Regions from separate parts of the Pantoea sp. nfd-35 genome, predicted to be linked through region 2. Evidence: predicted binding sites of a transcription regulator. Region 2 holds the regulator's gene; each other region holds the start of a gene.
What was found. Region 2 encodes Fur, which represses iron uptake genes when iron is present. Its sites were predicted from a motif close to ATAATAATGAGAACNACTATCAA; they were not measured.
Positions count from the first base shown of each region.

Region 1: a site for Fur is predicted at 3,065-3,087, ahead of exbB (tol-pal system-associated acyl-CoA thioesterase). Genes of this name have one in related genera too.
Region 3: a site for Fur is predicted at 4,222-4,244, ahead of efeU (iron uptake transporter permease EfeU). Genes of this name have one in related genera too.

Region 1 covers NZ_CP122403.1:750,057-755,755, forward strand. The annotation lists gene malI (Mal regulon transcriptional regulator MalI) at 175-1,191, opposite strand; gene P9J57_RS03630 (PTS transporter subunit EIIC) at 1,264-2,760, opposite strand; gene exbB (tol-pal system-associated acyl-CoA thioesterase) at 3,176-3,901, shown strand; gene exbD (TonB system transport protein ExbD) at 3,907-4,329, shown strand; gene tcuC (MFS transporter) at 4,648-5,699, shown strand, end outside.
Region 2 covers NZ_CP122403.1:3,134,476-3,140,174, reverse strand. The annotation lists gene glnS (glutamine--tRNA ligase) at 1-1,607, shown strand, start outside; gene P9J57_RS14640 (hypothetical protein) at 1,839-2,234, shown strand; gene fur (ferric iron uptake transcriptional regulator) at 2,295-2,738, opposite strand; gene fldA (flavodoxin FldA) at 3,074-3,604, opposite strand; gene ybfE (LexA regulated protein) at 3,727-4,011, opposite strand; gene ybfF (esterase) at 4,178-4,942, opposite strand; gene seqA (replication initiation negative regulator SeqA) at 5,195-5,699, shown strand, end outside.
Region 3 covers NZ_CP122403.1:1,897,310-1,903,008, reverse strand. The annotation lists gene phoH (phosphate starvation-inducible protein PhoH) at 1-305, opposite strand, end outside; gene efeB (iron uptake transporter deferrochelatase/peroxidase subunit) at 883-2,172, opposite strand; gene efeO (iron uptake system protein EfeO) at 2,172-3,293, opposite strand; gene efeU (iron uptake transporter permease EfeU) at 3,343-4,170, opposite strand; gene putP (sodium/proline symporter PutP) at 4,361-5,699, opposite strand, start outside.

The DNA of each region.
Region 1 (5,699 bases), 2.0 Mb from region 2:
CGTAATAAGCGCTGCTGTCGTTTCCGACGTAAAAGTGACGTTAGGCTGGTTATGATTGTGTTGCTCATAGGCTGTTTATCGTTATGTTTGCGCACCCACCGTTCGCAGAGGCTAACCGCTGCGCCCGAAAGCGATTTTTCACATACTCGCTTCTCTGACAATCAAAATGCCGATTTATGCTGACTCTCGTGTAATTAATTGGCCCGATAATAAAATACGCTGCCTTGGGCGCTCAGGGTCTTGTAGCTGGCGCAGGATAAGCTCAGCCGCCTGGCGGCCGGTTTCTTCACTGGCGGAGGAAACATAGGTAAAAGAGGGCGAGGTGAGGTTCACGTGCAGCATGTCCTCAAAGCCCATCAGAGCGACCTGTTGGGTCAGAAACACGTCTTTACCCACGGTGCGACCGGTGTGATGAATACCGGACATCGCCCCGATTATCGCATCCGGAGAGTGACAGAGCAGCGCGGTAATGGTGTTGTTTTGCTCCAGTAACTGACGCGTGGCAAAGGCGGCTGAGTGGGTATCGTCACGGCAGGATGGCGTAAATCCTTCCCTTACGGCCAGCCCGTGTTGAGTCAGGGCGCTGCGAAACCCCAGTAAGCGCTGCTGACGGATCAGGTCGCCTTCAATTCCCCCAATATAGGCAATATTGCGGTGACCGCGTTCAATCAGATAGCGGGTCGCCAGGTGGGCGGCCTGGTGGTTGTCACGCATGACCAGATTACACTTCTCCGCCAGCAGCGACTGGGACACCACCACCAGGGGTAAAGGGCAGTGGAGAAGCTGCGACGGCAGGCTGGCATTTCGCCTGTCTGACGCCAGACAGACAACGCCAGCGACGCCCTGCTGTTTAAAGGAGAGCAGGCAGCGCGTCAGCGATTCGCCGTCGTCAGTGGGCTGCCCCAAAAACACCATATAGCCCTGCTTTTCCAGCTGCTGCACAAGGCTTGCCATAACCTTCACGGAGAAACTGTCGCTGAAATCACGCAGAATCAGACCGATAAGGTTAGAGGTGCTGGCGCGCAGGTTGGCGGCTGCCACATTCTGAACGTAGTCGAGCGCATCAATGGCGGCGTGAACTTTCCTGATGGTGGCATCGGATATTTTTCCTTTTTGACGCAGCACCAACGAGACGGTCGAAACCGACACGCCGGCGTGTTTAGCCACATCAGTAATGCTGACTCTCTTCAAACCTGCTCCCTGAAATTCACCTGCTCAGCCTGTTATCGCCTTGCCCGCCATCGTCAGAAAGCCAGGCCTGCATCAGCCTGTCATCCCGGACAGCGTCTGGGCAATAAATTGCGCTCTGGCGCCAAAAATAATTTGTATACCGTTATCGCCGACAAAAACCACGCCGCGGGCGCCAAGATTATTCAGCCCTTCACGGTCAACGTCATGGCTGTTGACGACTTCAAGCCGTAAGCGCGTGATACAGGCGCCCACCGAGCGGATGTTTTTCTCACCTCCCAGCAGGACGATGATTTCGCTAGCCAGCTCTGCATCGGTTTTGTCATCGGTCGTCGCCGTGACGTCCGTTCGTCCCGGTGTTTTTACATTAAACCGACGAATAACGAAGCGGAAGGTGAAATAGTAAATCAATGCCATCGGTACGCCCACGATAACCGCGCTGAGATAGTGAGTCTGGTAACCGTTGAGCGAGGGCACAATGCCAAAGCTAATGTAGTCAATCAATCCGGCGGAAAAAGATTTAGCGATATGGGCATGCAGTAAATACATGGTCATATAGGCCAGGCCCGCCATGATGGCATTAAAGACATACAGCAGGGGCGCGACAAAGATAAAGGTAAACTCCACTGGCTCGGTGATGCCGGTCAAAAAGCAGGTCAACGCCGCTGAAAACAGGATACCGAACGCGATCTTTTTATTCCTGGTATGGGCTTCGTGGTACATCGCCAGACAGGCGGCAGGCAGGGCGAAAAGCATAAGCGGATACTCACCTTGCATAAACTTGCCCGCATTTTGGTAGCCGTTGCTGCTAAAGGATTTCACGCCTTCCTCCAGCATTTTGAACCAGATGGTTTGATCGCCATGAATCACCTGGCCGGTTTTGGTGACGTAATCACCGAAGGAGTACCAGAACGAGGGATACCAGATGTGGTGCAGGCCAAGCGGGATCAGGGCGCGCTCCACCAGCCCAAAAATAAAGGTGGAGGCCGCCTGATTATCGCCGTTGACGATCACCGAAAGCGCATCGATGCCCGCCTGAATATGTTGCCAGACATAGGGCATCAGCAGGCCGAGCAGAAAGGATAAAAATGCCGTCGCAATGGCAACAAAACGCTTACCCGAGAAGAAACCCAGGAACTCAGGGAGCTGCAGGGTATGGAAGCGGTTGTAGCACCAGGCGGCGAGAATGCCGCAGATAAGGCCGCCGAATACGCCCATCTGTAGCGTCGGAATGCCGACGACCATGGCATATTTTCCTCCCTGGGCCGCCATTTCCGGAGTGATATGCAGCATGGTGCCAATGGTGATGTTGGTGACAAAGACGGAAACCGCGGCGGAAAGTGCGGCTATCCCGGATTCGGCGGCCAGTCCCACAGCCGAGCCAATCGCAAACAGCATCGGCAGGTTATCAAAAATCACCCCTCCGGCGTTCATCATCAGCGGTAACTCGAACTTATTACCAAATGCCAGGAGTAAGCCAGCGGCAGGCAGCAACGAAATAGGCAGCATGAGCGCCCGACCAATCATTGATAACTTCGATAACGATTTAACTAACCCTGATAGCAGTGTCATACCGAGTTTTCCCGATGTTGCGCCCCTATTGGCGTTTTTATTGTAAGTAGAACGTTTTAGTAGAACGTTCTACTTATCCTGCTGTAGGCGGTTTTTAGCTGCAACATAATTTTCACATTCATCGAAACGAAAAAGTTATTTTATGAGAGCGATCGCTAATTAACCGTTTTGGGGCAGGATGCCGCCAACAGGGGCGAAACGATCAACGCCAGGCATCCCGACAGGATTGGACTAAAGAAACGGCAGGGCAGACGCGGCGTATTCAGGTGCTGGCTCACCGTCATCAGTGGCTGCAAGATTGTAAATACTAATGAGAACCACTATCAATTCGATTGTTTTTTGCTATCATCGGCACTTCATTCCGCACCCATGTAGTAGATGAAGTTGGAGAAGCAGCGTGGTAGCCAGTGACTTAATGCAAGCAGACCTTTCCGTATGGGGCATGTACCAGCATGCCGATATCGTGGTAAAGGTGGTCATGATTGGTCTGTTATTGGCCTCGGTCGTGACCTGGGCAATTTTCTTCGGTAAATATGCTGAGCTGAGCGCGGCCAAACGTCGCCTCAAGCGCGAGCAGCTGGCGTTAGGTGAAGCCCGCAACCTGAATGATGCCGCGCGCGCTGCCCAGCAGTTCAAAACCGCCAGCCACAGCGCGGTACTTCTTAACGATGCGCAAAATGAGCTGGAACTTTCTGCTGGCGTTGAAGATACCGCCGGGATCAAAGAGCGTACCGCTTTCCGTCTTGAACGTCGGGTGGCTGCCTTCTGCCGTCACGCAGGCCGCGGTAACGGTTTCCTGGCCACGATTGGTTCGGTCGCGCCGTTTGTCGGCCTGTTCGGAACCGTCTGGGGCATCATGAACAGCTTCATTGGTATCGCCAAAACGCAAACCACGAATCTTGCCGTGGTTGCCCCCGGCATTGCCGAAGCCTTGCTGGCTACCGCTATTGGCCTGGTCGCCGCCATTCCGGCCGTGGTGATCTACAACGTGTTTGCCCGCATGATCGCCAACTACAAAGCCTCGCTGGGCGATGTGGCCGCGCAAATCATGCTGCTGCAAAGCCGCGATATCGACCTGGGAAACCTGGCCCAGCCTGACGTTAACCGCCCGGCAGCCGCACAAAAACTGCGTCTGGGGTAAGCGTTATGGCGATGCGATTAAACGACCAGGCCGAAACAGATGGCGAAATGCACGAAATCAACGTCACGCCGTTTATCGACGTGATGCTGGTGTTGTTGATCATCTTTATGGTTGCAGCGCCGCTGGCGACCGTTGATGTCCGTGTTAACCTTCCGGCTTCCACCAGTGCGCCCCAACCGCGTCCGGAAAAACCGGTTTACCTTTCGATCAAAGCCGACAAGCAGTTGTACGTGGGTAACGAGGTGGTGAATAAAGCGTCGTTGATCAACGTGCTGACCCAGCAGACGGAAGGCAACAAGGACACCACGATCTTCTTCCAGGCGGACAAGTCTGTCGATTATGAAACCCTGATGAGCGTGATGGACGAACTGCGCACGGCCGGGTATTTAAAAATCGGCTTGATGGGAATGGAAACGGTCAAGAAATAGCGATTGGAGCCGGTCGGGCTTTCCCGCTTAACGCTCAACGCATTCAGCCAACATTCGGGGCCTTCAGGCGTGGTAAACGCGCCTCGTCAATACGCTATCACGGCTAAAAAGCGCGCATTCCGCCGCGCTTTTTTTATGTCTGTTTTCACAGAATCTTCTTCTGCTCATTCCGCCTGATAACAGGCAAAGATGCTGCTGTAACTCTCCTGTTAATTTCTTGTTACGGAAACTTATAGACTTGTAAACTGCAATGGTGATCGGTGTCACATTAATCTGGCTTGTCGCAGGCTAAAACGGATAAAAACCAAGGAAGCCGTGATGAACCCGAGTGAAACTTTACAAAAGCCGCCAGCCAGCGCGGCCAGAACCATTTTCAACGTTACCAGTGGTAACTTCCTTGAGATGTACGATTTCATGGTGTTTGGCTACTACGCCACGGCCATCGCCAAAACCTTCTTTCCCGGTGACGATCCGTTCTCTTCCCTGATGCTGACGTTGATGACCTTCGGTGCGGGCTTCCTGATGCGTCCGCTGGGGGCCATTATTCTGGGGGCTTACATCGACCACCATGGTCGTCGCAAAGGGCTACTGTTAACGCTTGGCCTGATGGCGCTGGGCACGCTCACGATTGCACTGGTACCGGGTTATGCCACGCTGGGCGCGGCGGCACCGGTTCTGATTCTGCTGGGGCGTTTGCTGCAGGGCTTTTCAGCCGGTGTGGAACTGGGTGGCGTGTCGGTCTATCTGGCCGAAGTCGCACCGAAAGGCCGCAAAGGCTTCTTTGTCAGCTGGCAATCCGGAAGTCAGCAGATTGCGGTGATATTCGCTGCGCTGCTGGGACTGGGCCTGAACCATCTGCTTTCTCATGATGACGTCACCGAGTGGGGCTGGCGCATTCCCTTCGTGGTGGGCTGCCTGATCGTGCCCTTCCTGTTTTATATCCGCCGTATGCTGGAAGAAACCGAAGCCTTCAGTCAGCGTAAACACCACCCGGCCATGACCGAAATTATGCGTTCGGTGGCCAGCAACTGGGCGCTGGTGCTGGCAGGTATGCTGATGGTCGTCACTACCACCGTGATGTTCTATATGATTACCGCCTTTACGCCCACCTTCGGCAAAACGGTGTTGATGATGAGCGACACCCAGGCGTTTATGGTGACGCTGTTTGTCGGGATTTCGAACCTGTTCTGGCTACCGGTGATGGGCGCGCTCTCCGATCGCATAGGTCGTCGCCCGCTGCTGCTGACGTTTACCGTGCTGATGATTGCCACCGCCTGGCCGGTGCTGCACTGGATGGTGGGCTCGCCCAGCTTCGCGCATCTGGTCGAGGCGGAATTATGGCTCTCCTTTCTCTACGCAAGCTATAACGG
Region 2 (5,699 bases):
CGAGCGGGAAGCACAGCAGTGTGCATACCCGTTTCCCGCCAGAGCCAAATGGTTATCTGCACATCGGTCATGCTAAATCAATCTGCCTGAATTTTGGTGTTGCACAAGACTATCAGGGCGAGTGCAATCTGCGTTTTGACGATACCAATCCGGTTAAAGAGGATATGGAATTTGTTGAGTCCATCAAGCGTGATGTGCAGTGGTTGGGTTTTTCGTGGAGTGGCGACGTTCGTTATTCATCTGACTATTTTGATCAGCTTTACCAGTATGCGGTTGAACTGATCGGAAAGGGACTTGCCTATGTTGATGAACTGACCCCTGAAGAAATTCGTGAATACCGGGGAACGTTAACCGCGCCGGGTAAAAACAGCCCATACCGCGATCGCAGCGTGGAAGAGAACCTTGCCCTGTTTGAAAAAATGCGCAACGGTGAATTTGCAGAAGGTAAAGCCTGTCTGCGTGCAAAAATTGATATGGCTTCCAGCTTTATCGTTATGCGCGACCCGGTGCTGTACCGCATTAAGTTTGCTGAGCATCATCAAACCGGCAACAAATGGTGCATCTACCCGATGTACGATTTTACCCACTGCATTTCCGATGCGCTGGAAGGCATTACGCATTCACTCTGTACACTGGAGTTCCAGGATAACCGCCGTCTGTATGACTGGGTGCTGGACAACATCACGATTCCGGTTCATCCACGTCAGTACGAATTTTCGCGCCTGAATCTTGAATATGCGGTGATGTCAAAACGCAAACTCACGCAGCTGGTCAGTGAGAAGCATGTGGAAGGCTGGGACGATCCCCGTATGTTAACCGTGTCCGGCCTGCGTCGCCGTGGTTATACCGCGGCCTCAATCCGTGAGTTTTGCCGGCGTATTGGTATCACCAAGCAGGACAACATTGTTGAAATGGCCTCGCTGGAGTCTTGTATCCGCGACGATCTCAACGAAAATGCGCCACGCGCGATGGCGGTGTTGGATCCGGTGAAGCTGGTGCTGGAAAACCTGCCGGCAGGCCATAACGAAGTGCTTAGCATGCCGAACCATCCTAACAAACCGGAGATGGGGACGCGCGACGTGCCGTTCAGCCGCGAAATCTGGATCGATCGGGCCGATTTCCGTGAAGAAGCTAACAAGCAGTATAAACGCCTGGTGCTGGGTAAAGAGGTGCGCCTGCGTAATGCGTACGTGATCCGAGCCGAGCGTATCGCGAAAGATGAAGAAGGCAATATCACCTGCATCTACTGCACCTGTGATGTGGATACGCTGAGCAAAGATCCTGCTGACGGCCGTAAAGTTAAAGGCGTGATCCACTGGGTGTCCGCTGAACATGCGCTGCCCGCTGAGTTCCGTCTTTACGATCGCCTGTTTAGCGTACCCAATCCTGGCGCGGCAGACGATTTCCTGACCACGATTAATCCCGACTCGCTGGAAGTCAAACAGGGCTTTGTTGAACCCGGCCTGCGTGATGCGGTGGCCAGCGCGCCCTACCAGTTTGAGCGCGAAGGCTACTTCTGTGCCGACAGCGTTTATTCAACCCCTTCACAGTTAGTGTTTAACCGCACGGTAGGTTTACGCGATACCTGGGCGAAAATCGGCGAATAATTTCTCTGTGATGTTGACCGCAGAGTAATCGAAAGGGCGAGTTATCGCCCTTTTTTATTGCGGCGATTTTTTTTAGTACCGACGTTTCTCCTGAGCAGAGTCAGAGTATTAATTTTATTTTTGTGGAACCGCTCTCAGTTTAATTTTTTTAATAAATTTCCCAGTGTTAATTCTTTTTTTTCAGGTAGGCTAACCCTCTGAAGTATCAGTTTGTGGGTTTAAAAGGAAAAAATGACACTTTTTGCACAGGAAGCCAAACATAGCGTTGTCGTGTTACATCAGCTTATTGAACATATTTTTAATCATGGTCGGGATGGTGGCGACAGTTTTCATCTGCTGCTCTCGCACTTTCATCCCGATTTTAAGATGGTCACGCCGCAGGGAAAACAGCTGAATCTGGATCAGGTTGAAGATCTTTTTCGACGACTGCAGGGGGCAAGGGAAGGGATGCGCATTGCGACCAGTGAGCATGTAATTCTTTCTGAGCATGCGAACGAAGTGACGATTCAGTATCGCGAACTGCAGATGATGAATGGTGAAAATAAAAGCCGTATTTCGCTGGCGATTCTGGACTGCACCACCTCTGTTCCACGCTGGCGCTACCTGCAGGAAACGCTCGTGACCTGAGCGACAGCAATAAAAAAGCCGATGTGAACATCGGCTTTTTTACTTTATACCCGAAAGCGCTTATTTGTCGTGCAGCGTTTCGTCTTCACGGCAGTCGCCCAGTGCACAGTGACCGTACAGGTACAGGCTGTGGTTGGTGAGCTTAATACCATGACGGGTCGCGATTTCACGTTGACGCGTCTCAATGGATTCGTCACTAAATTCAATCACTTTACCGCAATCCAGACAGATCAGGTGGTCGTGATGGTGCTGCTGCGTCAGCTCAAACACCGATTTACCGCCTTCAAAGTTGTGGCGGGTCACGATGCCTGCATCGTCGAACTGGTTAAGCACACGGTAGACCGTGGCCAGTCCAATCTCTTCGCCCATGTCGATCAGGCGTTTATACAGATCTTCCGCGCTGACGTGATGGCATGCAGGTTCCTGAAGCACTTCCAGAATTTTGAGTCTGGGCAATGTGACTTTCAGGCCAGCCTTCTTTAATGCGGTATTGTTGTCAGTCATGCGGATATTGTCCTGTTACTTTAGTCACTCTTGTGGCACGTAGCCTGTATGTCGATCGACCGCCATTCTCATTTGCGTCTCATTATAGAACTGATGCGCTGAAATGAAAACCGATGTCCTTGCGATGCGCCAGCGGCGATGTTCGCTGCGCATGGCATGGAAAGCGGACGAGTCGCATTTCGCGTTTTGTCATCTCAGTTCCAGGGAAATAAGCAGATGATCGATGCGGGTATTCTACAGATTAAATGGGGAAAGTTACAAAAATGTAGCTATTATTTTTATAGGAAAAGCCGTTTGCCCAGTGTGAACCTGCGTCCACACTGAGCTCAGCGCGATCAGGCTTCAATGATTTCTTTGAGCTGCAGCTCATCAAAAATTTGCTTAACCCATTTATCAACGCGTTCGTTGGTCAGCTCTGGCTGGCGATCTTCATCAATAGCCAGACCCAGGAAGTGGTTGTCATCAGCCAGGCCTTTTGACGCTTCGAAGTGGTAACCCTCGGTCGGCCAGTGGCCCACGATGATGGCGCCGTTAGGTTCGATGATGTCACGAATGGTTCCCATGGCATCACAGAAGTACTCTGCGTAATCTTCCTGATCGCCACAGCCAAACAGCGCAACCAGCTTGCCGTTAAAGTCGATCTCTTCCAGCGTCGGGAAGAAGTCATCCCAGTCGCACTGGGCTTCACCGTAATACCAGGTGGGGATGCCCAGCAGCAGAATGTCAAAGGCTTCTAAGTCTTCTTTAGTGCTTTTCGCGATGTCGTGAACTTCTGCAACGTCTTTACCCAGTTGTTTCTGGATCATTTTTGCAATGTTTTCGGTGTTACCGGTATCGCTGCCAAAGAAGATGCCTACGATTGCCATGGGTAAAATAACCTCTTAAATCCTGATGATAGAATGAATGCCGGAGCCTGTTCAGCAAATGATAGCAGACCGCGCAAAAGGGCGGAATGTGTAAAGCCGCGACATTTGTTTCTGTGTGCGGTTTACCCGCGTGAGTCCAGTTTGAGTTGTGCCAGCAGCATTTGTTCAATTAATTCGCTGCGGCTGAGATTGCGCTGCTCAGCCAGCATATTCAGCGCTTCAACGGCTTCACTGTTCATTTTGAGTTCGACACGACGAAGTCCGCGCCCTTTGTCGCGTTTCAGTTGATTGCGTTTGTTGATACGCAGTTGTTCATCACGCGTAAGCGGACTGGTTTTTGGGCGACCCGGGCGACGCTCGTTAGCGAACAGATCGAGCGTCGTACGGTCAGTGTGTTCTTTTGCCATGACTTAGTACAACTGAGTGGGCGCGAACGAGACGTTTCCGCTGCGCAGATTAAAGTATTGACTCTTCCCGCGGGCAACCGCGCCTACGGCAAAAATTTAGCGCGCCATCATACTCCAGGCTAACCGCGGACGCCAATCTTAAACTTTTACAGCCAGTTAAGATGTTTTAAAGCGCAAAAAAGCGTCGAATACTGCGTAAAACGGCATCAGGTTTTTCAGCATGGACCCAGTGACCAGCACCACCGATCACATGTGCATGCGCGGCCGGGAACTGCCTGATTAACGCGTCACGATACTGATTATCCAGGTAAGGTGAGTCGCCACCGCGAATAAACAGCGCGGGATGTGGCCAGGCAGGCACCTCCTGCCAGCCGGAGATCAGCGCATAGTTGTCCCATAACACCGGGACATTAAAGCGCCATTCGCCCTGACTGAATGATTTCAGGATGAACTGAATGACGCCGTCCTCATCAATGTGGTTGCGCATGATCTCTGCGGCTTCAGTGCGCAAGGTGACGCCAGCGGCCGTGACGGCCCGGATAGCGGCGAAAATCTCGTCATGCCGACGTGTCTGATAGTCAACGGGCGCGATGTCGATCATCACCATCTGTTCGATACGTTCTGGTGCCAGCGCGCTCATTGTCATGGCGATCTTACCGCCCATGGAATGACCAATGACCGCGATCCGCTCAATCCCCTGAGCATCCAGCGTATCCAGCATGTCCTGAGCCATCACCCTGTAGTTCATCTCGTCTGCGCGCGGCGATAGCCCGTGGTTGCGCACATCAACCTGAATAAGCGGTCGATCGTCTTTAAGCCCTCGCGCCAGAATACCAAGGTTATCAAGACTGCCAAACAGACCATGAATCAGCAGGACAGGTGTGGAATCAGAAGAAGATTGTTCAGTTTGCAGGCGCGCATTCAAAATCATAGCAAAGTTCTTAAGTGTGAGACCTGAGCTTAGGTTATCATGGTTTCACCTTTTCAGGCGCGCTGCTTCCGGCGGCATTAGGACATATTCTGACTTTTGCCCATAAACCGTTTGAATGCTATCAGCCTGTCTGAATTTAACTTTATAATCTTCATGTTAGAACCTGCCTCCTTTTTGAAATGCCGATCAGCACCTCGGGGTATTCAGAAAATCGCGGGTTCTGTCGTGAGTAAAAAAACCGTACGGAATAAGATGAAAACGATCGAAGTTGACGAAGAGCTCTACCGTTATATTGCCAGCCACACGCAACACATTGGCGAAAGTGCATCCGATATTCTGCGCCGTATGCTGAAGTTTACTGCCGGTCAGCCCGCGGCGGTCAATGACACGCAGCCCGTCTCCGCACCGGCCCCGTCTAAAGCGGCACCGTCGGCAGGTAATGAATCGCGTCCTCAGGATCGTGTTCGCGCGGTGCGTGAGCTAATGCTGTCGGATGAATATGCGGAGCAGAAGCGGGCGGTTAACCGCTTTATGCTAATCTTGTCAACGCTCTATCGTCTGGATACCGCAGCGTTTGCCGAGGCGACAACGTCGCTGCAGGGCCGCACGCGCATCTATTTCGCGGGCGATGAACATACGTTGCTGCAAAGCGGTACCCATACCAAGCCGAAGCACGTTCCCGGCACGCCGTACTGGGTTATTACCAATACCAATACCGGTCGCAAACGCAGCATGGTTGAACACATTATGCTGTCGA
Region 3 (5,699 bases), 1.2 Mb from region 2:
TTATGAATCAGGGCCTCTGCCGCTTTCGCAGCACTAATCCAGGTTTTGCCGCAGCCTGCCTCGCCGGTAGCGAAGATAAGCTGTTTTGATTCTATGGCGTTGAGATAGTGCGCCTGAGCTTCATTGCGGGCTTCAATCGGAGCACGATCGCGCACATCGCGCGCCATGCCAATCGAGTCCAGCCCACCCATTTGCACCAGCGAAGTGACCGATTCTTCTTCACGCTGACGATGACTGCGGGAGTCATTGCGAAGCACTCGTCTTGCTTCTCGACGCGCTTTGATCACTGCTTTCTGTCTTCCCATAGTGGCACCTTACAGTTGGTTTCATTTCCCGCTCAGGCAACAAGCCCGATGCGATTACGTGAACGCTTTAGAGGTTTCAGTTGGCTTCCTTTAGAGCCGTGACAGGCCATGACGATTGATATCCGGCAGCAAAACAGCCAGGCCGTATACCGGTAAAAAAGGAGTGAGGTTGAAAAGAGAAAACACATTGCGGTGTAAAAGCGGTTGAGGAAGAAACCTCCTCACGGGTAAATGCGATATTTTTTACTGCTGAACGGCTGTAAAAACATCTATCCATGCGCGAACTCCAGTGTGAGACATCAACACGCCCGATTACGCTTTCATAGTAAAGTGAACCATCTTATTGGTATTTTGCAACAGTATTTTCACTTTATTGAAAAATAAATATTCAACCCTGCGTTAACGCCAACCTTACTTAAATTAAATTACGCAAGTATTACAGAGAGTTAGTTTATTTTTCAATGCGGCATCAACGGTGTAAAACGGAGCGCGAAAACACAGGCGGGGGATAAAAAACCTGAGACAGAAATACGGCACGCTGGGCGGTCAGGCACAGAATGCCGTGATTAAAATTTAATCAGCTTTCAAGTAAGGACTGGCCCAAATAATGATTTTCATTGATAACGCCGGGTAATACAAAAAAGTATCCGCCGCCAAAGGGACGTATATACTCTTCCAGCGCTTCACCATTCAGACGGTTTTGTACGGTCAGAAAACCCAATTCTAAATCATGTTGATAACAAACAAACAGCAAGCCCATTTCCAACTGGCCTGACGCTGAAATACCCGCCGAATAACTGTAGCCCCGGCGCAGCATCAGGCTGCTTTCGGTCGCAGGCGTGCGCGGGTTCGCCAGCCGAATATGCGCATCCAACGCAATGACATCGCCATCAGGATCCTGGCGATAATCCGGCACGTCGTGCTCGTTTTTCATGCCCAGTGGTGCGCCGCTTAATTTCTCGCGACCAAAGATCGTTTGTTGCTCACCCAATGGCGTGCGATCCCACATTTCCACATGAAAACGGATCAACCTTACTGCCTGATAACTGCCGTGACGGGCCCACGCGGGTTCCGCCTGCTCTTCCGTTACCCACAGCAGCTTATCCATCAACGCCATGTTATGCGTATCGGGATTGGCCGTGCCGTCTTTAAAACCCAGCAGATTAATAGGCGTTTCTTTTCCCGCGCTGCGCGCGGCATGATCGGAAATAAAACCTTCCCGTCGCCAGCGAATGCCGAGCAAATCGGGCGTATGTTTCACCACATCACGGAGTGCATGAATCACCGTGTCCTGCGTGTTAGCACAGATTTGCAACAGCAGATCGCCGTGGCACTGATTTGCATCCAGAGAGTCGTTAGGGAAACGGCTCATGGCCTGCAGTTTAGCCGGCTTAAGCGCCGCCAGACCAAAGCGCGAATCAAACAGGGAATGACCGACGGAAACAGTCATCGTCAGGTTGTCCGGGGCAATCTCGGCGCCCAGAATGCCTGAATCCAGCGGCGGCAGCTGTGGGTTGGTCACCGCGGGCGCCATCCCGCCCCGGGTCAGAAACGCGATGCGCTGCGTAAGCAGTTTGAACAAACGCTGCAGTTCCTGCTTATCGCGGGTCAGCACATCGAACGCGACCAGCATCATTGACGCCTGCTGTGGCGTCGTAATGCCGGATTGATGCACGCCATAAAAGGGCTGCACTTGCTGACGCGCGTTCGGCGTTACCGTGCCGGGCGAAAAGCTGTCCGGGTTTTCGGCGGCAGCGGCATGAAACGGACACCCACCGCTGACGGCCGCCGCGCCGCCCAGCATCCCCAGTCCTTTCAATAAACGGCGGCGCGATGGCTGGCTTAACGCCTTATCCTTATCCATCATCAATCCAGGCCTAAGGTGCCACGCAGCAGAGAAAGATCTTCCGCCAGGGCAGTAATCGGCCCTTTCAGCGCGGTTCGATCGGCTGGCGTCAGTTTTTCATACGATTCATAACCCTGACCGCTGCGGTATTTATCCAGAATCGCGTCAACTTTCGCGAAATTGGCATCCACTTTTGCCAGAAGCGCTGGATTTGCCTGCTTCAGGACGGGGCGCAACAGCTCGACAATTTTTTGCGCGCCATCCACGTTCGCCCGGAAATCCCACAGGTCGGTACGGCTGTAACGATCTTCTTCGCCGGAGATTTTACTGGAAGCCACTTCTTCGATCAGCCCTGCGGCGCCGCCCACGACCTTGGCCGGTGGGAACGCCAGCTCGCTAACGCGTTTCTGCAAATCGCGCACGTCGTTGTTTAACTGCTCGGCATAGCCCGCCATATCTTTGGTGCTATTATCGGCAAACAACGCTTTCTCAAGCCGGTGAAAACCGGTGAATTTCGGGTCTTCAGCCTTTTTCTCATAATCATCTTCACGGGCGTCAATGCGACCATCCAGATCGGAGAACAGCTCAGCTATCGGCTCTATACGTTCGTAATGCTGGCGCGTGGGGGCAAACAGCGCTTTGGCTTTTTCGATATCTCCGGCTTTCACCGCATCCGTAAAGGCCTGGGTTCCCGCCACCAGCTGGTTGACTTCGTCCGTCACGTAGGCTTTGTAGGCGTTGATTGGACCCGCCAGCTGCATCAGTTCTGTTTTACCTTTCTGCACGTTTTTGCCCGCGCCGCCCTGGACAATCAGCTTGCCTTTCGGATTCGTCAGCAGGCCGCAGGTCATTTCATATTCGCCCGCTTCAAGGTTGGCGGTCAGTTTTTGACTGAAGCCGGGCGCAATATTTTCGCGCTCCTCAACCACCATCACCCCTTTCAGGATTTCCCATTCCAGCGCCTTTTGGCTGTTGTTTTTGATCAGAAACTGAGTCTTGCCCGCCTGAACCGTCAGTGACATCGGTTCACACTGCTTGTCCGTGACACTCACGCTAACCTGTGGAATGGCTGCAGCCAGTGTGGAGCCGGAAACCGCCAGCAGCGAAGCCAGCACCGCGTGACGACGAAAACGCTTCTTCATATTTTTCCCTATTCAGTCAGAGGCGCGCCTGACGCGCCCGGTAAACGCGTTAGCGCGCAGCGGCTGAGGTTCCAGCACGTGCAGGCATAACAAACAGTAATAATGCCGGAATCAAATAAAGCAGCCAGACGGCCACTTCACTTACGCTGGGGGCTTCCTGATAACCCAGAATGCCTTCAAGCAGCGTGCCAAACAGTGAATGGGTCGATAAGGTGTTACTCATATCGAAGGCCACCTGCTGAAAATGGTTCCACAGCCCGGCTTCATGAAAGGCACGGATAGCGCCAGCTGCCAGCCCCGCGGCCACCAGAATAATAAAAAGGCTGGTCCAGCGGAAAAAGTGCGCCATATTCAGACGAACCCCGCCCCAGTAGATCAACATGCCCAGCACAACGGCCGTCGCCAGGCCAAGCACGGCCCCCAGCGGCGGCGCATAACCGACGTCCTGAGTGAAGGCGGCCAGTAAAAAGAACACTGACTCCAGCCCTTCCCGGGCGACGGCAAGAAACACCATCAGGACCAGGGCCAGGCCGCCCCCGGCTGATTTCTGTAAAGCCTGATCGACCGCCTGCTCCAGTTCCAGCTTGATATTGCGCGCCACCCGGCGCATCCAGAACACCATTGAGGTCAGGATGACGACCGCGACCACCGCAACAATGCCTTCAAAAAGCTCTTGCTGCTTCTGAGGAAACTCCCCTGTGGTTTGGTTAATGACGATGCCCAGCGCAAGGCAAAGCGCAGCGGCAATAAACACGCCCGCCCACATGGCAGGGAACCATTGTGTGCGCTGCGTCCTTTTCAGGTAGCTGGCAATAAGGCTCACGATGAGCGCTGCCTCCAGGCCTTCACGCAGCATGATGAGAAAGGGAACAAACATCGCCGACCTCTTAAATGTTAAGCAGCGTAAATGGGACGTAAATTTACGTAAAAACGAACGATACCGATTATCATTACCACTCAGAAAAAAACAAGTTCCTCCGTGAAATAATTTCGTAACTGTCTGTGCCAGACGCAGGCCAAAAAAAAGCCTGCCCTTTACAGGGCAGGCTTTTCAACACGTTCACGCCTTATTTAGTCTGGAATTCTGCCTCGGCAGCATCAAAGCGTTCAATGGCAGCTGCAGAAGGTTCCCGGCCTGCCAGGCTGAAGACCACAATGGCGATACTGGCAAAAATAAAGCCCGGAATGATTTCATACAGGCCGAGCCAGCCATACTGTTTCCATACCAGTACCGTGACCGCACCGACAATCATTCCCGCCAGCGCACCGTTGCGGTTCATGCGTTTCCAGCACACGCCAAACAGGACTACCGGTCCAAATGCCGCGCCAAAACCGGCCCATGCATAGCTGACCAGACCTAACACCCGGTTTTCGGGATTCGACGCCAGCGCGATGGCCACTAACGCTACCAGCAGCACCATGAGGCGCCCTACCCAAACCAGTTCTTTCTGGCTGGCATTCTTGCGTAAAAAGCCTTTGTACAAATCTTCCGTCAGCGCACTGGAGCAGACCAGCAGCTGGCAGCTGAGCGTGGACATGACCGCCGCCAGAATGGCAGACAGTAAAATACCGGCAATCCACGGATTAAACAGAATACGTGCCAGCTCAATAAAGACGCGCTCTCCATTCTGTGAAACGCCCGCAGCCAGAGAAGGATTATTGTGGAAATAGGCGATCCCAAAGAAGCCCACGGCCACCGCGCCCGCCAGACAGAGAATCATCCACGCCATGCCGATACGGCGCGCGGTACGAATGGAACGATGTGAATCCGCCGCCATAAAACGTGCCAGGATATGAGGCTGACCGAAATAGCCCAGTCCCCAGCCCAGCAGTGACAGCACGGCCACGAAATTCAGGCCTTTGAACATATCCACGTTTTCAGCATTTTTGGCCTCAATCACCGCCATCGAATCGCTCCAGCCACCCACGGCGATAACCACGATGACTGGCGTCAGGATCAGCGCGAAGATCATCAGGCTGGCCTGAACGGTATCCGTCCAGCTCACCGCCAGGAATCCGCCCACCAGGGTATACAGAATGGTGGCGGCGGCACCGGCCCAGAGGGCGGTGGAGTAATCCATACCAAAGGTGCTTTCAAACAGACGCGCGCCCGCTACCACGCCTGATGCGCAGTAGATAGTGAAAAACACCAGAATCACCACGGCAGAAATGACCCGCAAGATTTTGCTGCGATCTTCAAAGCGGCTGGTAAAGAAGTCAGGCAGCGTCAGGGCGTTATCATGATGTTCCGTCTGAACCCGTAAGCGCCCCGCGACAATCTTCCAGTTAAACCATGCACCAATAATCAGGCCAATGGCGATCCAGCTTTCAGAGATACCGGAGAGAAAAATGGCACCCGGCAATCCCATTAGCAACCATCCACTCATATCGGAGGCTCCAGCGGAC